DNA from 3 places in the Streptomyces sp. NPDC001108 genome. Region 2 is predicted to be linked to each of the others. Evidence: predicted binding sites of a transcription regulator. Region 2 holds the regulator's gene; each other region holds the start of a gene.

Region 1 (9,239 bases), on a different contig from region 2:
AGCTCCACCCCGTAGCCGACCGGGAACGGCAGCCGTTCCAGCAGCGAGCGGCGCACGGCGTACTCGCCCCCCAACGGCTGTACGAATCCGGCCAGCCGGGGCCAGTGCAGATTGAGCAGCGGGCGCGCGACCAGCTCGGTCACCCGGCCGCCCTGCCCCGTGGTGTCGCCGAGCGGGCGGTCGTACATCGCCTTGACGAACTGGACGTCCGGATCGGTCAGCAAGGGGCCGACGATGCCGGAGACGAAGTCGGCCGAGAAGTCCTTCAGGTCGGCGTCGACGAAGCACACGATGTCCCCGCCGGTCACCAGGAGCGACCGCCACAGCACCTCGCCCTTGCCGGGCACGGCCGGTATCCGGGGGAGTATCGCGTCGCGGTGCACCACCCGCGCACCGGCCTCCCGGGCCACCCGGGCGGTGGCGTCCGTGGAACCGGAATCGATCACCACCAGCTCGTCGACCAGCCGGACCTTCTCCATCAGCTCACGCCGGATCGTCGCGACGATCTCGCCGACCGTCGCCTCCTCGTTCAGCGCGGGCAGCACGACGCTGACACTCCCGCGCCCCGCCTCCCCGGCCGCGGCCCGAGCGGCCAGGAGGCGGTCCAGCGGGCGGTCGGCGGCCGACCAGGAACGCCTGGTCAGCCAGTGCTCGACCTCTTCCAGCACGGTCGGTACTCCCTGTTGTGTGATCCATCTCGCGGGTCGGACGACTATCTCAACAGCCCGCGGCTTCGGTTACAGTCTTGAACAACGCGGACGACCATCGCATGCCGGGGTCCGTCCGCCGAAAAATGCCCGGATCGAAGATCCGGTGCCACAGCGCTCATCCAGAGGGACTGAGGGAACGGCCCGTTGAAGTCCCGGCAACCCCCCCACCGACCGTGCGGTCCGGTGAGGAAGGTGCCAATTCCGTCTCGTGGCGAAACGCGCCGCGGGGAAGATGAGGAGAAAGGGCCTCGCCATCATGGCTGCGCAGACCGCTGCAGTAAGCACCGACGCTTCCGTCGACACCACCGAATCCGCCGCGTCCGTCGATCTCGGACCCGCTTCCGGCCTTTCCTGTCGCGAGTGCGGCGAGCGTTTCGAGCTCGGCCCCATTTTCGCCTGTGCCTCCTGTTTCGGCCCGCTCGAAGTCGCGTACGAACTGCCGACCGGTTCCCCCGAGGAGCTGAGGAAGCGCATCGAGGCCGGACCGGCGAACATCTGGCGCTACGCCCCGCTGCTGCCGGTCCCCGCGGACGTCGCCGAGAAGCCCAACCTGAACCCCGGCTGGACCAAGCTCGTCCAGGCCGACAACCTCGCCCGTGAGCTGGGCGTCGAGCCCGGCAAGCTGTTCGTCAAGGACGACTCCGGCAACCCCACGCACTCCTTCAAGGACCGCGTCGTCGCCCAGGCCATCGAGGCCGCCCGCGCCTTCGGCTTCACCACCCTGTCCTGCTCCTCCACCGGCAACCTCGCCGGTGCGGTGGGCGCCGCCGCCGCCCGCGCCGGCTTCCGCTCCTGCGTCTTCATCCCGCACGACCTGGAGCAGGGCAAGGTCGTCATGGCCGCGGTGTACGGCGGTGAGCTGGTCGGCATCGAGGGCACGTACGACGACGTCAACCGCTTCTGCTCCGAGCTGATCGGCGACCCGCTCGGCGAGGGCTGGGGCTTCGTCAACGTCAACCTGCGCCCGTACTACGGCGAGGGCTCCAAGACCCTGGCGTACGAGATCTGCGAGCAGCTCGGCTGGCGGCTCCCGGACCAGCTGGTCATCCCGATCGCCTCCGGCTCCCAGTTCACCAAGATCGACAAGGGGCTCCAGGAGCTGATCAAGCTCGGTCTGGTCGAGGACAAGCCGTACAAGCTCTTCGGCGCCCAGGCCGAGGGGTGCTCGCCGGTCTCGGTGGCGTACAAGGGCGGTCACGACGTCGTCCGGCCGCAGAAGCCGAACACGATCGCCAAGTCGCTCGCGATCGGCAACCCGGCCGACGGCCCGTACGTCCTGGACATCGCCCGCCGCACCGGCGGCGCGGTCGAGGACGTGAACGACGAGCAGGTCGTCGACGCGATCAAGCTGCTGGCCCGCACCGAGGGGATCTTCGCGGAGACGGCGGGCGGGGTGACGGTCGGCGTGACGAAGAAGCTCATCGAGGCCGGTCTGATCGATCCCGCGCTGACCACGGTCGTCCTCAACACGGGCGACGGACTCAAGACCCTCGACGCGGTGGCCGAGACCTCTCAGGCGACCGCGACGATCCGCCCCAGCCTGGAGGCGTTCCGCGCCGCCGGCCTCGCCACCAGCTGATCAACCGAGCCTCCAGGAAGGACACACCCATGAGCGTCAAGGTCCGTATCCCCACCATCCTCCGCACCTACACCGGCGGCCAGGCCGAGGTTCCGGCCGAGGGCTCGACCCTCTCCCAGGTCATCGCGTCCCTGGAGCAGAACCACCCGGGCATCGCCGCCCGCGTCCTGGACGACCAGGGCAAGCTGCGCCGCTTCGTGAACGTGTACGTCAACGACGACGACGTCCGCTTCGAGGACGGCCTGAACACCGCGACGCCGGACGGCGCCGGCATTTCGATCATCCCGGCGGTGGCCGGCGGCTGCTGAGGCCCGACTCCCTGACATCACGATGTCCTGACGCCGTTCCGATGTCCTGACGCCCTGATGCCTGATGTCGCGATGTCCTGGTGTTCTTGATGCCGCGCCGATCGGCCGGGACTGTCGCCCGCGTTGTCGAATTGCCCTCTCCGGATTCAAACGGAGGGGGCAATTCTGCATGGTTGAGCGCGGTAGAGTAGGGGAAGTCCCCCCAGCTGCTCGCGCCAACCGCGTATGAGAATGCGCCCGGCCCCGACAAGATGCAGCCAAAGTGTGTGTTCCGCTTGCGGCATAAGTCACCTTTGCCCGGCCCGAGTTGCCCGGGAATCCTCTGAATCGCGCATATCCGGGTGTTCAGCGCTGCCCAGAATTCTCGTCCGATTGACCTGTTGCAGAGGGCAGTTGGACAGATACATTCAGCCGCGGTCGACGCGTTCCGGCGCACACGCCCTCTACCTGTCGGAGGGGGAGTTCTGACCCGGGTCCGCGAAGTGCGGACCTGCGCAAGGGCCAGTAATAGGGGAGTTAGGCATGGCTCAGGGCACCGTCAAGTGGTTCAACGCGGAGAAGGGGTACGGCTTCATCGCGGTCGACGGTGGTGCGGATGTTTTCGTCCACTACAGCGCGATCCAGATGGACGGATACCGCACCCTTGAAGAGGGTCAGCGAGTCGAGTTCGAGATCTCGCAGGGCCAGAAGGGGCCGCAGGCAGACATGGTCAAGCTCGCCGTCGGCTGAGTTCGAGCGGTCGGCCAACGACGCCACTCACGCACTGAGGGCCCGTACCCATGAGGTACGGGCCCTCAGTGCGTCCCGGACGCGCCCGGCGCGCGGACCTCGCGCCCCGCCCGCCCCCCCCGACGCGCCCGGCGCACCGTCCGCCACGCGCCCGGCGCACTGTCCACATCCCGAGGGGGACGCTTGCACTCTCGGGGGTCGAGTGCTAATCATTGGCGTTAGCACTCTCCAGGTGAGAGTGACAGAACTTGGACCGGGCCGGTGAGGCCCGCAGCCCGGTGGGGCAAGGAACCACCGGGTGCGCAGGCCGTCCGTCGCGGGCGCCATCCGGTCCGGAGAAATCCACCCCTGTCCGGGAGGACCACTTCACATGGCCAAGATCATCGCGTTCGACGAGGAGGCCCGGCGCGGTCTCGAGCGCGGCATGAACCAGCTCGCCGACGCCGTCAAGGTCACCCTTGGCCCCAAGGGTCGCAACGTCGTCCTTGAGAAGAAGTGGGGCGCCCCCACGATCACCAACGATGGTGTCTCCATCGCCAAGGAGATCGAGCTGGAGGACCCGTACGAGAAGATCGGTGCGGAGCTGGTCAAGGAGGTCGCCAAGAAGACGGACGACGTCGCCGGCGACGGTACGACCACCGCCACCGTTCTCGCCCAGGCGCTCGTCCGCGAGGGTCTGCGCAACGTCGCTGCGGGTGCCAACCCGATGGCGCTCAAGCGGGGCATCGAGAAGGCCGTCGAGGCCGTCTCCGCCGCCCTCCTGGAGCAGGCCAAGGACGTGGAGACCAAGGAGCAGATCGCTTCGACGGCCTCCATCTCCGCCGCCGACACCCAGATCGGCGAGCTCATCGCCGAGGCCATGGACAAGGTCGGCAAGGAAGGCGTCATCACCGTCGAGGAGTCCCAGACCTTCGGTCTGGAGCTGGAGCTCACCGAGGGTATGCGCTTCGACAAGGGCTACATCTCGGCGTACTTCGCCACCGACATGGAGCGTATGGAGGCGTCGCTCGACGACCCGTACATCCTGATCGTCAACTCGAAGATCAGCAACGTGAAGGACCTCCTTCCGCTGCTGGAGAAGGTCATGCAGTCCGGCAAGCCGCTGCTGATCATCGCCGAGGACGTCGAGGGCGAGGCCCTGTCGACCCTGGTCGTCAACAAGATCCGTGGCACCTTCAAGTCCGTCGCCGTCAAGGCCCCGGGCTTCGGCGACCGCCGCAAGGCCATGCTCGGCGACATCGCCATCCTCACCGGTGGCCAGGTCATCTCCGAGGAGGTCGGCCTCAAGCTGGAGAACGCCGGTCTCGACCTGCTCGGCCGCGCCCGCAAGGTCGTCATCACCAAGGACGAGACGACGATCGTCGACGGTGCCGGTGACAGCGACCAGGTCCAGGGCCGCGTCAACCAGATCCGCGCCGAGATCGAGAACTCCGACTCGGACTACGACCGCGAGAAGCTCCAGGAGCGCCTCGCGAAGCTGGCCGGCGGCGTGGCCGTCATCAAGGCCGGTGCCGCGACCGAGGTCGAGCTGAAGGAGCGCAAGCACCGCATCGAGGACGCGGTGCGCAACGCCAAGGCCGCCGTCGAGGAGGGCATCGTCGCCGGTGGTGGCGTGGCTCTGCTCCAGGCCTCGGCCGTCTTCGAGAAGCTGGAGCTCTCGGGTGACGAGGCGACCGGCGCCAACGCCGTGAAGCTCGCCCTGGAGGCCCCGCTCAAGCAGATCGCCGTCAACGGTGGTCTTGAGGGCGGCGTCGTCGTCGAGAAGGTGCGCAACCTGGCCGTCGGCCACGGTCTGAACGCCGCCACCGGCGAGTACGTCGACATGATCGCCGAGGGCATCCTCGACCCGGCGAAGGTCACGCGCTCCGCCCTGCAGAACGCCGCGTCCATCGCCGCGCTGTTCCTCACCACCGAGGCCGTCATCGCCGACAAGCCGGAGAAGGCCGCCGCGGCCGCTCCGGGCGGCATGCCGGGCGGTGACATGGACTTCTGATCCTGACGGATCGGTAGTTCCTTCCGCACGGCTTCCGAGCTCTGCGGGCGTTGGCCCCCGGGACCTTCTGGTCCCGGGGGCCAACGCCGTTCCGCGCTCCGTCGGGAAGCCGGCTTTCCCCGTGGAAGCCGGCTTTCTTCGATACGGAGGGCGGCTTCGCTGCGGGAGGGGGCCTCGCTGCGGAAGGTGGCTTTCGCTACGGAAGGTGGCTGAGGAGCCAGGTGCAGAGCTCTCCGGTGACGAGCGCGTGCGGTTCGTTCCGGGAGGCGAGCCGGTAGGCGTCCAGCCCGCCGGTCCCGGCCGGAAGCGCGGAGATGTCCTTGTACAACTCGTCGTCCGTGTCCAGCTCGCCGATGTCCACCGCGCTGACGGACGGCACGAAGCAGTGCGACCGGATGCGCACGGCGGTCGTGAGACCGAGATCGGGGTGCAGGGCGTTGAGCCCGTCGGCGAGGATGCCGAAGCCCTCCAGCGAGCCGCCGGGGGCGCCGTCGATCGAGGGGAGCCCCGTGGTCCGTACCTCGTGGGTCTTCGGGGCCACCACCCGGAGCTTCGCCACGGATTCGTCGGGGCCGGGCGCCTGGGTGTGGAGACGGGTGCCGACGACCGATCCGCCCGTGCCCTCCAGGGCCAGTTCACCCGCCCGTACGTCGGTGCCGACCCCGTCGGCCGTGCCGTTGGCGACCCCGATCAGCCGGGGACGGCGCGGCCACTCACCGACGGCCGCCATCTCGGCGAGGAACGCGGCGCGCGCCCCGTCCCGGTCCGGGGTGCCGTTCCACGTACCGATGTGCCGCCACAGCAGTTCCCGGGTGGCCGGGCTGTTGATCTGGTCGGAGAACCGGCCGTCGAGATCCCTGACGTAGTGCGCGAACGCCTGGAGCGCGACCGGGATCCAGGCGCCCCGGTGCGGGCTGTCGTACGAGAAGTACAGCTCCGTACCGTGGTCGAGGCCCTCGAACTCCATCCGGGCCAGCGCGTGACGGGTGACCAGCCCGCCCGTGCTGAACCCGCCGACGACCAGCGGGGTGCCGCCCTGCCGTTCCATCAGGGCACGGGTGATCGCGGCGCGTGCGGTGCGTGAGTTGTCCAGAATCGACGCCCCGCGGTCGTGGTGGCCGAGCAGGATGACGTCACGGCCACGGCGGCGCAGCTCGCTGATGAGGGGAAAGTCGCCGAACTCCAGGATCTGCCAGGAGGACTCCAGCTCGCTGGGGCCCGTCCCGAAACCGTCGGCCAGGATCACGGGCCGTACGAGACCGGGGTTCCCCTCGCCCCGGTACACCCAGGCGGTGCCGCCCGGCAGATCCCATACGGCGCTGGGCGACACCGGAAGCGAGCCGGGCCGCTCGGCGTCCAGCCGGGTACCGGGCGCCAGCGCGATGGCGGGCCTTTCGTGGAGCGCGGAGACGATCTGCTCGCGGGACGGCTCGGGCATGGGTGGCGTTCCCCTTTGGGACGGTTGATAACGATGCGCGCCCAGGGGAGCACGTGCCGAAGCCGTCCAGCGGGAGATGCCCGGCCAAACCACCCCCAGGTGGGAGCCACTTTCGGACACATCCCACTGCCCCGCCCGCCACCCGCCTCAGTGGTGCCAGGCGGTCCCGCCCGTGTTGTGGATGAACCGCTGGAGCACCTTGAGCGTGGTCAGGTACTCCTCGTCGGAGATACCGGCGTGCCGCTCCGCCCACAGCTCCGCCTGGAGGGCGGCGGCCTTCTCGTGGAACGCCCGGCCCTCGGCCGTGATGACGAGGCGCCCTTCGGCGTCCTCGGTGATCCAGCCCTGGGAAATGGTCCGGTCGATCTCCGCCTCCATGGCCTCCGGGCCGGTGTCGAGGTAGTTCCGCAGGAGCCGGGACACCTCGCCCCGATCCCTGCCGCCCTCGGCGTGCCCGGCCTGTGCGGTCCGTGCGGCCTGTGCGACCTGTGCGAGAACCCACCACTGCGGCTGGCTGGTGCCGATCCCTTCGAGCGCGGCCCGGGTCCGGGAGACGACGGCGTTGTAGGCGGCCCAACTCCAGTAGCCGATCGGCTGCTTGATCAGATCGGCGTCGTTGTGCGAGTAGTCCATGACTGCTTCCTCCACCGTTGCTCGGGTCGGTGTGACCTGGTCGATGTGGCCAGTGGGACCGACCGTAGAAGCTCAACCGCGCTTGGGGTCAAGGGAGTTCGGTGGGCGCCGAGGCGGCTCGCGGTTCTGTGCCCGCGCTCTCGTGTCTCGCGAATCACTCGATGCGGTGAACGTTACTGAGCGTAATGGCTCTGCAGGTGGTGGCTGGCTACAGTGTGTAATCACCCGCGTCCGCCTGGTGGTGGGTCGGTCGATGGGAGGCGTGGGATGAGGAAGTCGAAAGCGGCGGCAAGCGCGGTGCTCGCCGCCGGATTGTTCTTCGGTGGGGCCGGGGTCGCCATGGCTGCCGGATGGCAGCGGGTCCCTGACCTGGAGAGCGGGGGAGTGAAGCTTTCCAAGGGGCAGTACCGGTTCAATCCTGCGGGGCGGAATCACGGAGGGTTCGAATGGCAGGGCGACCTCGCGGATGTGTCTCCGGGTGACGGCAACAACGTGTACGTCCAGGTGCGAGTCGAGGGGTACAGCTGGAACCGCTTCAACGGGCAGCAGAAGAAGACGGTCCACCTCCACAAGACGGTCTACGACGGGGCGGCTCGGTACACCAGTACGGCCCACATCCGCGCTTGTCGTGACCGTGGATCCCTGCGCCCGGACAACTGCTCGCGCACCATGCACTACAAGAACAAGTAGCTACCGCCCGGCCCGGGCGGTAGCGCCCGGGCCGCTCTTCGAGGAGGTTCCCGTGGGCCAGGTAAGTGAGGTCGAGGTCCTGTCGGCCAGGGGTGTTGAGCTCTCGTACGGGAGCACGGTCGCGGTCAGGGATGCTTGGCTCTCTGTCGGACGGGGGGAGGTCGTGGCCGTCACCGGGCAGAGTGGCTCGGGGAAGTCGTCCTTGTTGTACTGCCTCGCGGGGGTTCTGCCGGTCGGTCGGGGAGTCGTGCGTTTCGAGGGACGGTCGCTGGGCGAGTTCGGGGACGCGGAACTGAGCGCGCTCCGGCGGGACCGCTTCGGGTTCGTCTTCCAGTACGGCGAATTGTTGCCGGAGCTGACCATCGAGGAGAACACCGCGCTTCCCCTGCGTCTCGCGGGGCAGCGCAAGGTGCGGGCGCATGCGGCGGCCGGTGAGGTGCTCGGGAGGCTGGGGCTGGGCGACCTGAGGCAGCGCAGGCCCTCAGAGGTGTCCGGTGGACAGAGCCAACGGGTGGCAGTGGCGAGAGCATTGGTCCATCGCCCGGCCGTCGTCTTCGCCGATGAGCCGACCGGGTCGCTGGACAGTGTCAACGCGGCGGCGGTGCTGGACGAGTTTCTGACACTCGCCCGGTCGCAGGGGACGGCGGTGGTGCTTGTCACCCATGATCCGGCGGTGGCGGGCCGGGCCGACAGCCGGTACGTGATGACGGACGGTGTGCTCGGCGCGCAGATGCCGGTGTGAGGGAAATCCTGCTGGGGTTCAGGCTGTTGCTCGGGTCCGAGCGCGAAAATCGGGTTCGGTTCCTGCTGATGGTGGTGGGTGGCTCGATCGGCGTGTGCTGTCTTGCCGCGGTCCTCACCATTCCCGCCGTTCTCGACGCACGGGACGGCCGGGTCGCGGCGCGGGAGCCGCGAGGCCCGCACTCCTCAGCGGCCGGTGCCACCCGTCTGCTGGCCACTGCCGATGCCTATGGTTCACGGCCATTGGGCCGGGTGTTCGTCGCCCGGGGCGAGAAGGTGCCCGACCCGCCGCCGGGGATTCCCGGGCTGCCGAATCCGGGCGAGGTGTTCGTGTCGCCCCGGCTCCATGATCTCCTGGGTGCGGAGCCCGGGGTGGGAAAGCTGCTGCCGGGCCGGGAGCGTGGCCTGATCGGCCCTG
Region 2 (9,239 bases):
TGGGCCGGAAGCCGTTCCCGCCCGCGGCGGGCGGGGCCGGGGTGATCACGGAGGTCTGCGGCGGGGCGTTGCAGTCGCCGAGCACATCGGCCCGGAAGACGGACCGCCCGCCCGTCCTGGCGGTCAGATCGCCCCGTACGCACCGGCCGCCGAGCTCCTGGGTCACCTTGCCGCTGAGCGTGATCGCCTCACCGCTGCCGGTCCGGCCCGTGCAGTCGACGTTCGCGCTGCGGGGTACGGACGCGGCGGGCGAGGCGCCCCAGGCGCGGGCGCCGTCGACCCCGGCGGAGCAGCTCAGCCACCGCACGTTCACCCCGTTGCTCTCCAGTGCGCCGGTGCCGACCCGGTCGGTGGTCACGGCGATGGAGGCGGAGTTCAGCCCACCCGTGGGTTCGCAGGCGGCGACGCCCAGGACGGCCGCGACCACGAGTGCGGACGCGGCCGGAACACGTCGGCCTCGCCCCTGAATCCATGCCCTTGTTGTCCCCATACGGGCAGCTTCCCACCGATCGCCCGCCGGACGGTAGACGGCATGCGGGCGCGCCGCAAATGGCGCCGGGCGCACAACCGGGGATCGCGCGGCGCTACTTTCGAAACACCCCTAGGACCAGCGGCCGGTGCGCCCCAGGAGCAGGGCCGTCGCCGCCGTGCCCGCGGTGGAGGTGCGCAGCACGCTCGCACCGAGCCGGCAGGTCCGGGCGCCCGCCTCGGCGAAGACCGCGAGTTCCTGCGGCGACACCCCGCCCTCGGGCCCGACGACCAGCACGATCCCGCCCCGCTCGGGGAGTTCGACGGTGGCCAGCGGTTCGCTGTCGTGGTCCCGGTCCTCGTGCAGCACGGCCGCGAAGTCCGCCCCGGCCAGCAACGCCGCGACCTGCTTGGTCGTCATCGCGTCGGTCACCTCGGGGAAGCGCACCCGGCGGGACTGCTTGCCCGCCTCCCGGGCCGTACCGCGCCATTTCGACAGGGACTTGAGGCCGCGGTCGCCCTTCCACTGGGTGATGCAGCGGGCCGCCTGCCAGGGCACGATCACGTCGACGCCGGTCTCCGTCATGGTCTCCACGGCGACCTCGCCCCGGTCACCCTTGGGCAGGGCCTGGACGACGGTGATGCGCGGGGCGGGCGCCGCCTCCTCCCGGACCGGAGCCAGTTCGGCGAGGACGAGGCGGTCCTTGCCCTCGGCGGCGGCCACGACGCCCTCCGTCCAGCGGCCCCGCCCGTCGGTGAGCACGACGGCCTCGCCCGCGTGCAGCCGCTTCACCGACACGGCGTGCCGGCCCTCGGGGCCCTCCAGGACGAACCCGGGCCCCTCGGGGACCTGTTCGACGACGAAGACGGGTGCGGTCACTTGGTGCCTCCGGTGCTCAGTGCCGTACGCGCGGCGTCCAGTTCCTCGGCGAGCAGTCCGACCAGCCGGCCGGCCGGCAGCTCGCGGGCCATCCGGTGGCCCTGCCCGGCCCACAGCGCCATGCCCTGCGCGTCCCCGGCCTTCGCCGCCGCCCGGCGCAGCCCGGCGGTCAGGTGGTGGACCTGCGGGTAGGCGGCGGGGGCGTACGGGCCGTGCTCGCGCATGAAGCGGTTGACCAGGCCCCGGGCCGGGCGACCGGAGAACGCCCGGGTCAGGGCGGTCCGGACGAACAGCGGGTTGGTCAGCGCCTGCTTGTGCAGCGGGCTCGCCCCGGACTCGGGGCAGACGAGGAAGGCCGTGCCGAGCTGGGCCGCGTCGGCGCCCGCGGCGAGGACCGCGGCGATCTGCGCACCGCGCATCAGCCCGCCGGCGGCGAGAACCGGGATCTGCACGGTCTCGCGGACCTGGGACACCAGCGAGAGCAGCCCGATCCCGGAGCCGTCGGCCTGCGGGTCGTCGCGGTGGGTGGACTGGTGGCCGCCCGCCTCGACGCCCTGGGCGCAGACCGCGTCGGCCCCGGCCCACTGGGCGGCCTGGGCCTCCTCGGGCGTGGTGACCGTCACGACGGTGTACGTGCCGACGTCGGCGAGGGCGTCCAGGGTGTCCCGGGTGGGGCAGCCGAAGGTGAACGAGACGACCGGAACCGGGTCGTCCAGCAGGATGGCCAGCTTGGCCTCGTAGCCGTCGTCCCCGTCGACGTCCAGGTCACCGAGCGGGGTCTCGTACCAGGCGGCCTCGCCCGCGAGCTGGTGGCGGTAGACCTCGACGGCGCTCGGGTCGGCGAGCCCGGGCTGCGGCAGGAAGAGGTTGACGCCGAAGGGCCGGGCGGTCAGCCCGCGGACCTGTTTGATCTCCTGGTACATCCCGTCCGCCGTCTTGTAGCCGGCGGCGAGGAAGCCGAGACCGCCCGACCCGGAGACGGCCGCGACGAGCGGGGGGCCGGAGGCGCCGCCCGCCATCGGGGCCTGCACGATCGGATACCGGCAGAGATCGGTCAATGCGGATGACATGACCGCATCGTGTCACGTCCGGGCCGGACCGGACCCGCCGGGACGCACCGGCCGCGACCCGGGTACGCGCGGACGCCGGGCGGGCCCCGTCGAGGGGGCCCGCCCGGCGTCCGGACACCGCGGGTCAGCGGCCGTTGAAGGCGTCCTTCAGCCGGGAGAACAGCCCCTGCTGACCGGGCTGGAACTGGCCGGTGGGCCGCTCCTCGCCCCGCATCTTCGCCAGGTCCCGCAGCAGTCGTTCCTGCTCCGGGTCCAGCTTCGTCGGGGTCATCACCTCGACGTGCACGATCAGGTCGCCGCGCCCGCCGCCCCGCAGATGCGTGACACCGCGGCCGTGCAGCGGGACGGACTGGCCGGACTGGGTGCCGGGCCGGATGTCGACCTCCTCCAGCCCGTCGAGCGTCTCCAGCGGCACCTTGGTGCCGAGCGCGCCCGCCGTCATCGGGATGGTGACCGTGCAGTGCAGGTCGTCGCCGCGACGCTGGAACACCGCGTGCGACAGCTCGTGGATCTCCACGTACAGATCGCCGGCCGGGCCGCCGCCGGGGCCGACCTCGCCCTCGCCCGCGAGCTGGATGCGGGTGCCGTTGTCGACACCGGCGGGGATCTTCACCGTGAGCGTGCGCCGCGAGCGGATGCGGCCGTCACCGGCGCACTCCGGGCACGGCGTCGGCACGACCGTGCCGAACCCCTGGCACTGCGGGCAGGGCCGCGAGGTCATGACCTGGCCCAGGAAGGACCGGGTGACCTGCGAGACCTCGCCGCGGCCGCGACACATGTCACAGGTCTGGGCGGAGGTACCGGGCGCGGCACCCTCGCCGCTGCACGTGGTGCAGACGACGGCCGTGTCGACCTGGATGTCCTTGGTCGTTCCGAACGCGGCCTCGGCGAGGTCGATCTCCAGCCGGATCATCGCGTCCTGGCCGCGCCGGGTGCGCGACCGGGGCCCGCGCTGCTGCGACGTACCGAAGAACGCGTCCATGATGTCGGAGAAGTTGCCGAAGCCGCCCTGTCCGAAGCCGCCCGCGCCGGCGCCGCCGGAGGAGGACAGCGGGTCGCCGCCGAGGTCGTAGACCTGCTTCTTCTGCGGGTCCGACAGCACCTCGTAGGCGGCGTTGATCTCCTTGAACCGCTCCTGGGTCTTCGGATCGGGGTTGACATCCGGGTGCAGCTCGCGGGCGAGCCGACGGAATGCCTTCTTGATCTCGTCCTGGGACGCGTCGCGGCGTACGCCGAGTACGGCGTAGTAGTCCGTGGCCACTTACGACTCCGCCAGGATCTGTCCGACGTAACGTGCCACTGCGCGTACCGCTCCCATCGTTCCGGGGTAGTCCATGCGGGTCGGTCCGACCACGCCGAGTTTGGCGACTGCCTCGTCGCCCGAACCGTAGCCGACCGCGACGACGGACGTGGAGTTGAGCCCCTCGTGGGCGTTCTCGTGCCCGATGCGTACGGTCATGCCCGAGTCCTTGGCCTCGCCGAGCAGCTTCAGCAGCACGACCTGCTCCTCCAGAGCCTCCAGCACCGGCCGGATCATCACGGGGAAGTCGTGCCCGAAGCGCGTGAGGTTGGAGGTGCCGCCGATCATCAGCCGCTCCTCCGTCTCCTCGACGAGGGTTTCGAGCAGGATGGAGAGCACGGTGGAGACGGTGCCCCGGTCCTCGCTCTCGAAGGATTCCGGCAGATCCTGCACCAGTTGCGGGACGTCCGTGAAACGGCGCCCCACCACCCGGCTGTTGAGCCGGGCCCGCAGGTCGGCGAGAGAGGTCTCGCCGAACGGGGCGGGGCAGTCGATCATGCGCTGTTCGACCCGGCCGGTGTCCGTGATGAGCACGAGCATCAGCCGGGCGGGCGCCAGCGAGAGCAGTTCCACGTGCCGCACCGTCGACCGGGTCAGCGAGGGGTACTGCACGATGGCGACCTGCCGGGTCAGCTGCGCGAGCAGCCGTACGGTGCGGCCCACGACGTCGTCGAGGTCGACCGCTCCGTCGAGGAAGTTGTGGATCGCGCGGCGCTCCGGCGACGAGAGGGGCTTGACCCCCGCGAGCCGGTCGACGAAGAGCCGGTAGCCCTTGTCCGTCGGAATGCGTCCGGCGCTGGTGTGGGGCTGGGCGATGAACCCCTCGTCCTCCAGCACGGCCATGTCGTTGCGGACGGTCGCCGGGGAGACCCCCAGCTTGTGCCGCTCGGTGAGCGCCTTGGAGCCGACGGGCTCCTCCGTGCCGACATAGTCCTGGACGATGGCGCGGAGCACTTCGAGTCTGCGTTCACTGAGCATCGCGCACACCTCCAGCTGTGTTTCCTCGGTGGTTCCCGGGCCGTTCCCGTGTCCCTGTCCAGTGTCCCTGTCCAGGATTTCGCCTGGCACTCTGTCACCCCGAGTGCCAGCAATCCCCCGCCAGTGTACGGCGGCCGAGTGGGGGCCTAGCAAGGGCGACCGGCCAGCCCGTCACGGGACCCCGCGGGTGTTTTGCCGATAGCGTCGCGGTATGGACGCTTCTTGGGAAGAGTTCGGGTGGGAACGGATCGGCCACGGAGTGGGCCGGCGGCGCCTTCCCGGATGGGATGCGACGGTCGCGCTGGTCGTCGGGGCGGACGGCGCGCTGCTCTTCGACACCGGCTCGACGCTCCGCGAGGGGGCCGAGGTGCGGTCCCAGGCCGAGGCGCTGCTGGGCCGGAGGGTGACACATGTCGCACTCAGCCATCCGCACTTCGACCACGTGCTGGGCACCGCCGCGTTCTCCGGCGTCCAGGTGTACGGGGCGGCCGGGCTGGCGGAGTTCCTGCGGAAGGACGGCGCGGCGGAGCTGCGCGCCTCGGCGGTGCGCCACGGGGTCGCGGAGCGCGACGCGGCGGAGGCCGTCGACGCGCTGGTGGTGCCGGGGCACCCGGTGCGCGGGGAGTGGACGGTCGGCCTGGGCGGCGGGCGCGAGGTGGTGCTGGCCGAGCTGGGCCCCGCGCACAGCGGCCACGACCTGGTGGCGGTCGTCCCCGGCTCCCCCGGATCGCCCGCCGTCGTGCTCTGCGGCGACCTGGTCGAGGAGTCCGGCGAGCCCCAGGCCGGCGAGGACGCGCATCCGGCCCGCTGGCCGGGCGCGCTGGACCGGCTGCTTGCGCTGGGCGGCGAGGACGCGGTGTACGTGCCGGGGCACGGGGCGGTGGTGGACGCGGGGTTCGTACGGGAGCAGCGCGGGCGACTGGCCGGACGTTTCGGCGTGTCGTGACCCCCGGGGTCCGGTCGTCCTATCGTCGTGCGATGCGCAGCTACCAGCCGGACCTGACCCCGCCGTGGAAGAGGTCCGCCCCCGTTCCCGAGATCCCCGCCGAGCCCGATCTGGTGGTGGAGGAGGTGTCCACCGGATTCTGCGGTGCGGTGATCCGGTGCGAGAAGACGGCCCAGGGTCCGACGGTGACCCTGGAGGACCGCTTCGGCAAGCACCGGGTGTTCCCGATGGAGCCGCGCGGCTTCCTGCTGGAGGGCAGGGTGGTCACCCTCGTCCGCCCGGCGGCCGCCGCCCCGGCGCGCCCGTCCCGTACGGCCTCGGGGTCGGTCGCGGTCCCCGGGGCGCGGGCCCGGGTCGCGCGGGCCGGGCGGATCTACGTGGAGGGGCGGCACGACGCGGAGCTGGTGGAGCGGGTCTGGGGCGACGACCTCCGGATCGAGGGCGTGGTCGTGGAGTACCTGGAGGGCATCGACGACCTGCCGGGCATCGTGCGCGCCTTCTCCCCCGGCCCGGACGCCCGGCTGGGCGTGCTGGTCGACCACCTGGTGCCCGGCTCCAAGGAGTCCCGGATCGCCGAGCGGGTGACGGAGGCGGACGTGCTGGTGGTGGGGCACCCGTACATCGACGTGTGGGAGGCGGTGAAGCCGTCCTCGGTGGGCATCCCGGCGTGGCCGGCGGTGCCGCGCGGGCAGGACTGGAAGACTGGGGTGTGCCGGGCGCTGGGCTGGCCGGAGAACACCGGCGCGGCCTGGCAGCGCATCCTCTCCTCGGTCCGCTCCTACCGGGATCTGGAGCCGTCGCTGCTGGGCTCGGTGGAGCACCTGATCGACTTCGTCACGGCGCCGCCGCAGTAGCCTTCCCCGGGGCCCTCAGTCAACCAGGTCCCGCACCACCGCGTCCGCCAGGAGCCGCCCGCGCAGGGTGAGCACCGCCCGTCCGTCCTCGTACGGGGCGGGCTCCAGGAGGCCGTCGGCCAGGGCGCGGCGGGCGGCGGCGAGACCGGCCGGGGCCAGCAGCGACAGCGGGCAGCCGTCGGAGAGCCGGAGTTCCAGCAGGATGCGCTCGACGCGCCGGTCCTCGGCGGAGAGGATCTCCCGGCCGGCGCCGGGCGAGCGCCCCTCGGCGAGGGCCTGGGCGTAGGCGCCGGGGTGCTTCACGTTCCACCAGCGGACCCCGCCGACGTGGCTGTGCGCCCCGGGGCCGGCGCCCCACCAGTCGGCGCCGCGCCAGTACAGCTCGTTGTGCAGGCACCGGCCCTCGGGGGTGCGGGACCAGTTCGACACCTCGTACCAGGAGTAGCCCGCCGCGGCCATCGCCTCCTCGGCGATCAGGTAGCGGTCGGCGTGGACGTCGTCGTCGGTCATCGGGACCTCGCCGCGCCGGATGCGGCGGGCCAGCTGGGTGCCCTCCTCGACGATCAGGGCGTACGCCGACACATGGTCGGGTCCGGCGCCGATCGCCGCGTCCAGCGAGGCCCGCCAGTCGTCGTCGGACTCGCCGGGGGTGCCGTAGATCAGGTCGAGGTTGATGTGCTCGAAGCCCGCCTGCCGGGCCTCGGCGACGCAGGCCTCGGGGCGCCCGGGGGTGTGCGTGCGGTCCAGGATCTTCAGGACGTGCTGCCGGGCGCTCTGCATCCCGAAGGAGATCCGGTTGAAGCCGCCCTCGCGCAGTTCGGCGAGGTAGGCCGGGCCGACCGATTCGGGGTTGGCCTCGGTGGTGATCTCGGCACCGTCCGCGAGCCCGAACTCCTCGCGGATCGCCGCCAGCATCCGGACCAGGTCGGCGGCGGCGAGCAGCGTCGGGGTGCCGCCGCCGACGAAGACCGTGCGGACCGGGCGCGGGTCGTCGCCGAGGACCTTCCGGGCCTGGCGGACCTCGCCGATCAGATGGGCGGCGTAGTTGTCCCGGGAGGCCAGGGCGCCGCCGGAGCCGCGCAGCTCGGTCGCGGTGTAGGTGTTGAAGTCGCAGTAGCCGCAGCGGGTCGCGCAGTAGGGCACGTGCAGGTAGAAGCCGAGCGGCCGGTCGGCGGCGCCTTCCAGGGCATGGCGGGGCAGCGCCCCGTCGTCGGGCACGGGTTCACCATCGGGCAGTACGGAAGGCATACCGCCCATTGTCGCGCGCCGCCGGGGCGTTCCCGGCCACGCGCGGTCCGCTCCCCTCTTCCCGGTACGGGATCAGCCTGCCTGGAGGACCAGCAGGGCCAGGTCGTCGTCGGGCGGCCGCTCGGCGAATTCGTGCACCGCCCGTTTGATCCGGTCCGCGATGCCGTCCGCCGGCAGTCCGGCGCATCCGGCCAGCGCCCGGGCCAGCCCGTCCCCGTCGTCGAACATCCGCGTACCGGAGCGCCGCTCGGTGACCCCGTCGGTGACGCAGAGCAGGCTGTCGCCGGGCGCCAGCTCGAAGCTCTGGCTCTCGTACGCGACGTCGTCGAAGATCCCGAGCAGCATCTGCGGTTCGGCGGCCGGGCGCACCTCGCCGTCGGGCCGCAGATGCAGCGGCAGCGGATGGCCGGCGCTGGCCAGCGTGCAGCGGGCGCCGCCGCCGGGCAGCGGGACGAGTTCGCCGTACAGCAGGGACAGGAAGCGGGACTGGCCGGTGTCCGGGGTCTGCTGGCCGCCGGCGGCGGCCACCATCAGCGCGGCGGCCTCGGCGGCCTCCATGGCGTCGTCGAGGAGGAGCCGGTTGAGCCGGTCCAGGACCTCGCCGACGCCGAAGCCCTCCCGGGCCAGCAGCCGCAGCCAGGGCCGGGCGAGGCCGGTGACGACGGCGGCCTCGGGGCCGCTGCCCTGGACGTCGCCGAGGACGAAGCACCAGCGGTCGCCGGGGCAGGGGAAGATGTCGTAGAAATCACCGCCGACCACCCCGTCGTCGCTGGGCTCGTACACCAGCGAGCTGGCGACGCCGGGTATGTCGGCGACCTTCCCGGGCAGCAGGGCCCGCTGGAGGATGCGGCTGATGGTGGCCTGCCGGCTGTACTCGCGGGCGGCTCCGACGGCGAGGCCGACCCGGCGTACGAAGTCCTCGATGAGCGCGGTCACCTCGTCGGGGACGCGGGCGAGCCCTTCCCGGCCGAGGAGCACCGCGCCCAGGGTCCGGCCGCCGGAGGTGATCCGGTAGGCGAGGGCGGAGACGGCGGGGCCGTCTCCCTCCTCGTCCTTCCCGGTCTCCTCCGTACCGCCGGGCCAGGGCTCCTCGCCGCCGGGCCAGGGCATGGAGACGGGGCCGGTGCCGACCCGCTCGGGCAGCCGTATCGGGCCCTGCTCCAGCAGGGCGCGGAGCCCGCCGGTCTCGGTCTCGTCCCGGTGCCAGACGCTGGCGAGCCGGGGAACCGCCGAGGGGCCGCCGTTCTCCGGCTCCAGCCAGATCGCGCACCAGTCCGCGAGGCGGGGTACCAGTAATTGTCCGGAGAGCGCGGCAACGATGTCCTCGTCGAGCTGACCGGCCAGCAGGTCCGACGCCTCGGCGAGGAAGGAGAGCGCGCCCCGGCCGGCCCAGTCCGCGTCGTCGCGCAGCGCGCGCCGGGCGGAGGGGGCGAGGAGTTCGGCCTCGCGCAGCCCGTGCGGAAGGACGGGATCGGCGGGCGCCTGCGGGAAGGGG
Region 3 (9,239 bases), on a different contig from region 2:
GGCGACGACACGCTCCCGCCGGTCTTCACCACCGTCCCGACCACGGACCGGGTCGTCTTCCTGACCATCGACGACGGCGCCGAGAAGGACCCCGAGCTGCTCCAGATGATGGACGAGCTGGACATCCCGTACAGCGCGTTCCTCAGCGACGACGAGGTGAAGGACAACTACGGCTACTTCGGCGAGGCCCAGCGGCTGGGCACCGTCCTCGGCAACCACACGCTCCACCACCCCTACCTCCCCGGCCTCTCCTCCGACGAGCAGCGGCGCGAGATCTGCGGCCAGCAGGACCTCATGGCGGAGCGGTACGGGAAGCGGCCCCGCCTCTTCCGCCCGCCGTACGGCAACTACGACGCCGACACCCTGCGCATCGCGCGGTCCTGCGGGATCAGGGCCGTGCCGCTGTGGAACGCCGAGGCGTTCCCGGACCGCATGGAGTGGCGCGAGGACGACCAGGAGCTGCGTCCGGGCGACATCATCCTCACCCACTTCCGCGGCCGGGCGGCCTGGGGCGGCAGCATGGCCGACCTGGTCCGGACGGTCCTGAGGACCGTCACCGAACAGGGCTACGCGGTGGCCCGCCTGGAGGACTACGTCTGACGACCCGGCTCCGGCAGGCTCTCAGCCGCCGGAGTCCAGGCACTCCCGGTCGTCCCCGCCACTGCGGCACGGATGGCCGGAGTGCCCCGGATCCTCCGTGTGCGAGGGCGCGGGGGCGGGCGGGTGCGCGCGGCCGTGCTCCCCGACGCCGGTCAGCACTGCCGCCACGCACAGCACCACCCCGGCCACCAGTTGCCCTCCGCCCGCCCACGGCCAGCCGCCGCGCATCAGGACGAGGGCGAACAGCAGGGCCACCGCGGCGAAGCCGCCGAGGGCGAGGGCCGGGCCCCAGTCCGTCGGCGGCGGGCCCACCGGCTCCGGCGGCGCTCCCTTCTCCGGCCCCGGGGCGCCGAGGCCGCCGTGGGAGAGGGCCAGTTGAAGGGCGACGACCGCGCCGATCGCCCCCTCCAGGAGCAGCAGCAACAGCCCGAGCAGCGCGTCGAGGCAGCCGTTCACCGCGGCCGCCCGGCGCCGTCCGTCCGGCGGGGGAAGGGATCGGGTCATGCCCCCACCGTCGTACGGAACGCTCCGGCCCGTCCGTACGTTGCCCGCATGGTGTCCGGACCGTTGTCCGGACCAACCCCCTCCGGCGGCCCGAAGCTCCCGGCAGCTCGAAGCTCCCGGCGGCTCGAAGCTCCCGGCGGCTCGAAGCTCCCGGCGGCTCGAAGCTCCCGGCGCCCTGAAGCTCCTGGCGGCTCGAAGACGACGCCACGACCGCGCGAATTGGCACTCCGCTTGACCGAGTGCTAATCGCGGTCATAGTCTCGGTGCTGGCACTCACCACTGGAGAGTGCCAAACCACTGCGCGACTGGCAGGTCCGGCACCCGCGACGACGGATCGACCTGGTCGCCACCCAAGACTGTTACCCCGTGAGATCTCCGAAGGGGGAGACCGGATCGTGTCGACCGCCAGCTCCAAGGTTGCGATCAAGCCGCTCGAGGACCGCATTGTGGTCCAGCCGCTCGACGCCGAGCAGACCACGGCCTCCGGCCTGGTCATTCCGGACACCGCCAAGGAGAAGCCCCAGGAGGGCGTCGTCCTGGCCGTGGGTCCGGGCCGCTTCGAGAACGGCGAGCGCCTTCCGCTCGACGTCAAGACCGGCGACGTCGTGCTCTACAGCAAGTACGGCGGCACCGAGGTGAAGTACAGCGGCGAGGAGTACCTCGTCCTCTCGGCTCGCGACGTGCTCGCGATCGTCGAGAAGTAATTCACCCACGTTTTCTGTTCCGCGCCCCTGGCCCCCTGCGATAACCAGCCGGGTCGGGGGCGCGGTTCGTTCGAGAGGAAAGCTCAGCTCCCATGGCGAAGATCCTGAAGTTCGACGAGGACGCCCGTCGCGCCCTCGAGCGCGGCGTCAACAAGCTTGCCGACACGGTCAAGGTGACGATCGGCCCCAAGGGCCGCAACGTCGTCATCGACAAGAAGTTCGGTGCCCCCACCATCACCAACGACGGTGTCACCATCGCGCGCGAGGTCGAGCTCGACGACCCGTACGAGAACCTCGGTGCCCAGCTGGTGAAGGAGGTCGCCACCAAGACCAACGACATCGCGGGTGACGGCACCACCACCGCCACCGTGCTCGCCCAGGCGCTCGTCCGCGAGGGTCTGCGCAACGTCGCCGCCGGTGCCTCCCCGGCCGCCCTGAAGAAGGGCATCGACGCCGCGGTCAAGGCCGTGTCCGAGGAGCTCCTCGCGACCGCCCGCCCGATCGAGGACAAGACCGACATCGCCGCCGTGGCCGCGCTCTCCGCGCAGGACCCGCAGGTCGGCGAGCTCATCGCGGACGCGATGGACAAGGTCGGCAAGGACGGCGTCATCACCGTCGAGGAGTCCAACACCTTCGGTCTGGACCTCGACTTCACCGAGGGCATGGCCTTCGACAAGGGCTACCTGTCCCCGTACATGGTGACCGACCAGGAGCGTATGGAGGCCGTCCTCGACGACCCGTACATCCTCGTCCACCAGGGCAAGATCGGCTCCATCCAGGAGCTGCTCCCGCTGCTGGAGAAGGTCATCCAGGCCGGTGGCTCCAAGCCGCTGCTGATCATCGCCGAGGACGTCGAGGGCGAGGCGCTGTCGACCCTCGTCGTCAACAAGATCCGTGGCACCTTCAACGCCGTCGCCGTGAAGGCCCCCGGCTTCGGTGACCGCCGCAAGGCCATGCTCGGCGACATCGCCACCCTCACCGGTGCGACCGTCATCGCCGAGGAGGTCGGCCTCAAGCTCGACCAGGCCGGTCTGGACGTGCTGGGCACCGCCCGCCGCGTGACCGTCTCCAAGGACGACACGACGATCGTGGACGGCGGCGGCGAGCCCGGCGACGTCAAGGGCCGGGTCAACCAGATCAAGGCCGAGATCGAGTCCACGGACTCCGACTGGGACCGCGAGAAGCTCCAGGAGCGCCTCGCGAAGCTGGCCGGCGGCGTCTGCGTGATCCGCGTCGGTGCCGCCACCGAGGTGGAGCTCAAGGAGAAGAAGCACCGTCTGGAGGACGCCATCTCCGCGACCCGCGCCGCGGTCGAGGAGGGCATCGTCTCCGGTGGTGGCTCCGCCATCGTCCACGCCGTCAAGGTCCTGGACGGCGACCTCGGCAAGTCCGGCGACGAGGCCACCGGTGTCGCGGTCGTGCGCCGCGCCGCGGTCGAGCCGCTGCGCTGGATCGCCGAGAACGCCGGCCTGGAGGGCTACGTCATCACCTCCAAGGTCGCCGAGCTGGAGAAGGGCCAGGGCTTCAACGCCGCCACCGGCGAGTACGGCGACCTGGTGAAGGCCGGCGTCATCGACCCGGTCAAGGTCACCCGCTCCGCCCTGGAGAACGCCGCGTCCATCGCGTCGCTGCTGCTCACGACCGAGACCCTGGTCGTCGAGAAGCCGGCCGAGGAAGAGGCCGAGGCCGGCCACGGCGGTCACGGCCACTCCCACTGACGCACCGCCGTCGGGCAGGCGCACAGCCGCGGAAGGCCCCCTGTCCCACCGTTTCGACGGTGGGACAGGGGGCCTTTCGGTGTTCGTTCCGCGCCGGTGGCCTCAGGCCGAGCGGCCGAGGCTGCCGGAGTGCACCGGGTCCGCGAAGGGCAGCCCGGCCGTGAAGCGCTCCAGCTCGTCCAGTGCCTGATCGGCCATCCGGTGCAGCTCGCCGCCGAGCGAGCCCGCGACGTGCGGGGTCAGCAGCACGTTCGGCAGCTCGTACAACGGCGAGTCGGGGGCGGGCAGTTCGGGGTCGGTCACGTCCAGCACCGCCCGCAGCCGCCCGGACGTCAGCTCCGCCAGCAGTGCCTCCTCGTCGACCAGCGAGCCCCGGGAGGTGTTGATCAGGGTCGCCCCGGTCGCCATGGCGGCCAGCTGCGCCGCGCCGATCAGATGACGGGTCTCCGGCAGCTGCGGGGCGTGCACCGAGACCACGGAGCTGCGCGCGCACAGCTCGTCCAGCGGGACGGGCCGCACCCCGAGCCGCGCCGCCTCCGCGCCGTCCACGAACGGGTCGTACAGCAGGACGTCCAGGTCGAAGGGGCGCAGCAGCTCGATCACCCGGCGGCCGATGCGGGAGGCGCCGACGATGCCGACGGTGCGGCGGTAGTTCCCGGCGCCGTCGAGCTCCGCGAGCCAGTCGTGGCCGGTGCGCAGCTCGCGGTAGCGGCGCGCGGTGTGCAGGACGCGTTTTCCGGCGAAGAGGATCGCGGCGAGGGTGAACTCGGCGACGGGGAGGGCGTTGGCCCCGGCCGCCGAGGTGACGGCGATGCCGCGTTCCCAGCAGGCGTCCGTGATGTGGTGCTTCACGGATCCGGCGGCGTGCACGACGGCGCGCAGTCTGGGCGCGGCGGCCAGTACCCCGGGGGTGAGCGGGGTCGCGCCCCAGCAGGTGAGGAGCACCTCGGCCTCGGCGAGCGCGGCGGCCACCTCGGGCGTCGGCGCGGCCAGGTCGTGGGCGACGAGGTGCGGGTCGGTGCGGGTGAGCGTGGCCAGCCGGGTGCGGTGCCGGTCGGTGAGGAGGCGGTCGGCGATGCCGGGCCCCATCGCGAGCAGGGCCGTCGGCCGGTTGTCAGTGGCGTGGGGCATGGTGGAACACGTACTCCTCGGGGCTCGCGACGGGGTCACTTGACGCTGCCGGCGGTCAGTCCGGCCTTCCAGTGCCGCTGGAGCGAGACGAAGGCGACGATCAGGGGGACGACGGCGAGGAGGGAGCCGGTGACGACGAGCGGGTAGAAGCTCGGCTCGCCGTGGGTGTTGGTGTTCCAGGAGTACAGGCCGAGGCTCAGTGGGAAGAGCTTGCGGTCCGAGAGCATCACCAGGGGGAGGAAGAAGTTGTTCCAGATCGCGGTGAACTGGAAGAGGAAGACCGTCACGAAGCCCGGCATGACCATGCGCAGCCCGATCGACCAGAAGACGCGCAGCTCGCCGGCCCCGTCGATACGGGCGGCCTCCAGGGCCTCGTTCGGTATGTAGCCGGTGCTGAAGACCCGGGCGAGATAGACGCCGAAGGGGTTGACCAGCACGGGTATCAGCACGGACCAGTAGGTGTTGACCAGGCCGGTCTTGGAGGCCAGCAGGTACATCGGCAGGGCGAGCGCCGTGGTGGGCACCAGCACCCCCATCAGCACCAGCCCGAACAGCTTCTCCTTGCCCCGGAACTCGTACTTGTCGAAGGCGTACCCGGCGGCGACGCAGATCAGCGAGCAGACGAGCGCCCCGCCGCCCGCGTACAGGAGGCTGTTGAGGTACCAGCGGAAGTAGATGCCGTCGCCGTAGGAGGCCAGGTTCGACAGGTTCTCGCCGAGGTTGAAGCCCTCGAAGGAGAACGCGTTGCCCGCGAGCAGCCCGCCGGTGTCCTTGGTGGCGGCCGTGACCAGCCAGACGAGGGGGAAGAGCATGTAGACGACGGCGAGCAGGAGGAAGCCGTTGACGGCGGTCTTCGACATCCAGCGGCCGCGGGAGGCGGGGGAGTTCATGCTTTCTTGCCCTTCCGGCCGGTGAAGCGGGTGACGACGAAGGACAGCAGCGCGGCCGTGAGCGCCAGCAGGATGGAGGCGGCCGCGGCGAGGCCGTAGTCATTGCGCTCGAAGGCCGCGGTGTACGCGTACATGTTCGGCGTCCAGGTGGAGGAGACGGCCGAGCCGGTCCCCTTGTTGAGGATCAGCGGCTCGGTGAACAGCTGGAGCGAGCCGATGACCGTGAACAGCGCGACCATCACCAGGGAGGAGCGGATCAGCGGGACCTTGATGGAGAGCGCGGTGCGCCAGGCGCCGGCCCCGTCGACGGTGGCCGCTTCGAGCACCGAGCGGTCGATGGCCTGCAACGCGGCGTAGAAGATCACCATGTTGTAGCCGAGCCACTCCCACAGGGCGATGTTGACGATGGAGGGGAGGGCGCCGTCGGGGGAGAAGAAGTCGAAGCCGATCCCGCCGGACTCCATGGCGCTCACCACCGGGCTGAGCTGCGGGGTGTAGAGGTACACCCAGATCAGCGCGGCGATGATGCCGGGCACGGCGTGCGGCAGGAAGAGCGCGAGCTGGAAGAAGCGGCGGGCGCGGGCCAGCGTGGAGTCCAGCAGCAGGGCCAGGGCGAGGGCTCCGACGAGCAGCAGCGGAATGTAGAACAGGCAGTATCCGAGGAGTACGCCGAAGCCCTCGCGGAACGCCCGGTCGCCCAGAGCCGCCGCGTAGTTGTCGAGTCCGCTGAAGACGGTCTCGGTGCCGCCGAAGCCCAGGCCGGACTGCTTCTCGGTGAACAGGCTGAGCCAGACCGCGTATCCGATCGGCACCACCATGCACGCGGTGAACAGTACGAAGAAGGGCCCCAGCAGGATGGCGGCGGCTCTGGTCGTCCGGGCGCGCTTCATCAGCCTGCGTCCTCGACCTTCAGCCCGCGCTTCTTCAGCTCGTCGACCGTGGCGTCGTGCCCGGCCTTCACGGCGTCCTTGATGGTGGTCCCGCCGCTGGCGACCTTGCCGAACTGGTCCTTGATGACGGTGTTCGACGTGCCGGTCGCCGGGCCCCAGGCCCAGTTCTGGCCGATCGACGTGGCGGCGCCCTCGAACACCTGGTAGATGTCCTCGCCGCCGTAGAAACCGGCGTCGAAGGACTTCTCGGCGACCGGGCGCAGCGACGCGGCGGCCGGGAAGGCGCTGGAGGTGCCGGACTCGATGCGGGCCTTGATGCCTTCCTCGGTGGTCGACATCCAGGTGGCGAACTCGACCGCTGCCTTCGCCTTCTTGCTCGTCTTGGTCACGGCGAAGGTGGAGCCGCCGAGCATGCCGCTGGCGGGCTTCCCGTCCCAGCTCGGCATCGGGGCCACGGCCCATTTGCCGCTCTGCTCGGGCAGCGTGCCCTTGAGGACACCGGCGCCCCAGGCGGCGCCCAGGTAGCCGACGGTGCCGCCGCTCTTGAGGGAGTTGGTCCACTCGGGGCTGAACGAGGCGTTGGAGCGGATCAGGTCGTCGTCGAGGAGGCCCTGCCAGTAGTCGGCGACCTTGTTGGTGGCCGCGTCGGCGGTGCTGATCTTCCAGGTGTCGCCCTCGGGCTTGTACCACTGGGCGCCGGCCTGCCAGGCCATCGCCTGGAAGGTGGTCGGGTCGTCGGGGAAGAAGGTGCCGATCCGGGCCTTCTTGTCGGCCTTCTTGATCTTCTCGGCGGCCTTGCGGAACTCGTCCCAGGTCTTGGGGACCTCGACGCCGTACTTCTCGAACAGGTCCTTGCGGTAGTAGAAGGACTGCGGCGAGGCGTCGAACGGGACGGCCCAGTTCTTGCCGCCGAGGGTGGTCAGCTCGACCGCCTGCGGGAGCAGCTTCTTGCGGATGTCCTCGGTGAAGTACGCGCCGATGTCCTGGAGCGCGCCCTGGCTGACGTACTCGGGAAGCTGCGGGTACTCGATGGAGACCAGGTCGGGGGCGTTGCCGGCCTTCACCGCGTTGGAGATCTTGGCGTAGCCGCCCGCGTTGCCGGACGGGATCTCCTCGTACACCACCTTGATGTTCTTGTGCGAGGCGTTGAAGGCGTCGACGACCTCCTTGGACCCCTTGGCCCAGCCCCAGAAGGTGATGCTGACGGGCTTTCCGTCGCTTCCGGCGGCTGCGTCGTCGTCCCCGCTGCCGCCGCAGGCCGTGAGAAGGGCGAGGGCGGTGGCGGTGCCGACGACGGCGAGGGACGTTCTGCTCGTACTGCGGCTCACAGCGAGGCTCCTGAACTGGCGGCAACATTGGCGTTGGCGGTGATCCTTGGACCAGCCGTGACCGAAGTCAAGAGCGAAAGATCGATTGATCGAAAAAAGATCAGACAAGTTACGTACGGATAGGGTGCGGAATACCCTGCGGAGCCGGGAATCGGCACCCGGGTCCGCATGGGGTCCGCTCGTACGGTTACGGGTGGTTGCGCGCCCCGCAGGAGTCCCGCACCCGCAGTTGCGGCAGCAGCGTCAGATGGCGCCGGGGCGCGCCCGCGCCCTGTCCCAGCCGTTCCACCAGCAGCTCCGTCGCATGGCGGCCCACGTCGCGCTTGGGCGGCGCCACCGCCGTCAGCGGGGTGTCCGCCAGCGCGGCCACCTCGTCGTCGTAGGCGATCAGCGCCAGGTCGTCCGGGACCCGTACGCCCAGCTCGGCCAGGCGCTGCACCACCTGGATCGCGTCCACGTCGTTGTGGACCAGCGCGGCCGTCGCCACCCCGGAGAGCACCGCCTCGCGCAGCGCCCGTACGGCCTGCTCGAAGGCGTCCGGGAAGAGCTCGGACGGCACGGAGTCGATCACGGCCTGCGGGGCGCGCAGCCCGTGCGCCGCCAGGGCCTCCGCGTACCCGGAACGCACCGCGACGGCGGTCGGGGAGTCCGCGCGGGCCATCAGGAGCGGCGCCCCGTGCCCGAGCCGGACGAGATGGCGCACCGCCAGCAGCACCCCGTACGCGTGGTCCGAGCAGACCCGGTCCAGGCCGTCCAGCGGGGAGCCCGCGGCGGGCCGGCGCTCCAGCAGCACCGTCGGCGCGGGCAGCGAGGCGATCCAGTCGCCGAACGCGGCGGGGTCGCCCGGGTCCTGCCAGCCGGGCGCCACCAGCAGCCCCTCGGCGCCCGCCGAGAGCAGCCCCTCGGTGCGCGCCTGGTCCTCCTGCGGCCGGTAGTCGGAGATCCGCAGGACGAGCCGGGCGCCGGCCCGCGCGGCGGCCTCGTGGGCGCCCCGGATGACCTCGGCGAAGTAGTACGTCGAGGAGGGCGCGAGCATGCCGAGGACCGGCCCGCCGCCCCCCGGGCCGGAGCCCGCGCCCGGCCCGGCCGCCGGACCCGCGGCGTCCTGCGGCCAGGAGACCGACCCGTGCACCCGGTCCAGGAGCCCCCGGCCGGCCAGCTCCTCGACGTCCCGCCGCGCGGTGACCGGGGAGACGCCCAGCAGGGTGGCCAGGTCCGAGACCCGGGCCGAGCCCCGCTCCCGTACGAGTCCGAGCAGGCGGTCATGACGTTCGGCAGCACTTTCGCGCACGGCAGCAGTCCCCTCGCAGTTGTGGCCCGTCGCAGGTGGGGCCCGGTCCGAGGGGGTGCCCGACACCCCCGGGGTCCCGGCCGGGGCCGGTGTCCGACCCTAAACCAAGAATGATCGAACGACGGGAGTTTCGATCATTCGGGCGAGATGCATTGACGTTCGATCAAACCGAGTTCAGGATTC

The links. Region 2 encodes HrcA, which represses chaperone genes, less so after heat shock. Its sites were predicted from a motif close to TTNGCACTCNGNNNNNCNGAGTGCNAA; they were not measured.
Region 1: the regulator HrcA is predicted to act here: its motif matches at 3,509-3,535, upstream of groL (chaperonin GroEL).
Region 3: the regulator HrcA is predicted to act here: its motif matches at 1,324-1,350, upstream of groES (co-chaperone GroES).

The regions. Positions count from the first base shown of each region.
Region 1 is NZ_JBSFKL010000012.1:195,155-204,393, forward strand. Features, by position in the region: gene ACWC97_RS25450 (glucosyl-3-phosphoglycerate synthase) at 1-668, opposite strand, end outside; SAM riboswitch class I at 823-949, shown strand; gene thrC (threonine synthase) at 967-2,289, shown strand; gene ACWC97_RS25460 (ubiquitin-like small modifier protein 1) at 2,319-2,597, shown strand; gene ACWC97_RS25465 (cold-shock protein) at 3,120-3,326, shown strand; gene groL (chaperonin GroEL) at 3,697-5,319, shown strand; gene ACWC97_RS25475 (esterase/lipase family protein) at 5,516-6,757, opposite strand; gene ACWC97_RS25480 (MarR family winged helix-turn-helix transcriptional regulator) at 6,905-7,390, opposite strand; gene ACWC97_RS25485 (hypothetical protein) at 7,658-8,080, shown strand; gene ACWC97_RS25490 (ABC transporter ATP-binding protein) at 8,133-8,822, shown strand; gene ACWC97_RS25495 (ABC transporter permease) at 8,891-9,239, shown strand, end outside.
Region 2 is NZ_JBSFKL010000004.1:221,189-230,427, forward strand. Features, by position in the region: gene ACWC97_RS12450 (hypothetical protein) at 1-427, opposite strand, end outside; gene ACWC97_RS12455 (16S rRNA (uracil(1498)-N(3))-methyltransferase) at 602-1,348, opposite strand; gene ACWC97_RS12460 (nitronate monooxygenase) at 1,345-2,418, opposite strand; gene dnaJ (molecular chaperone DnaJ) at 2,543-3,679, opposite strand; gene hrcA (heat-inducible transcriptional repressor HrcA) at 3,680-4,696, opposite strand; gene ACWC97_RS12475 (MBL fold metallo-hydrolase) at 4,908-5,642, shown strand; gene ACWC97_RS12480 (DUF3097 domain-containing protein) at 5,675-6,496, shown strand; gene hemW (radical SAM family heme chaperone HemW) at 6,512-7,744, opposite strand; gene ACWC97_RS12490 (ATP-binding SpoIIE family protein phosphatase) at 7,817-9,239, opposite strand, start outside.
Region 3 is NZ_JBSFKL010000002.1:803,915-813,153, reverse strand. Features, by position in the region: gene ACWC97_RS08370 (polysaccharide deacetylase family protein) at 1-600, shown strand, start outside; gene ACWC97_RS08365 (DUF6234 family protein) at 622-1,104, opposite strand; gene groES (co-chaperone GroES) at 1,500-1,808, shown strand; gene groL (chaperonin GroEL) at 1,901-3,526, shown strand; gene ACWC97_RS08350 (hydroxyacid dehydrogenase) at 3,629-4,657, opposite strand; gene ACWC97_RS08345 (carbohydrate ABC transporter permease) at 4,693-5,547, opposite strand; gene ACWC97_RS08340 (carbohydrate ABC transporter permease) at 5,544-6,437, opposite strand; gene ACWC97_RS08335 (ABC transporter substrate-binding protein) at 6,437-7,765, opposite strand; gene ACWC97_RS08330 (substrate-binding domain-containing protein) at 7,953-9,056, opposite strand.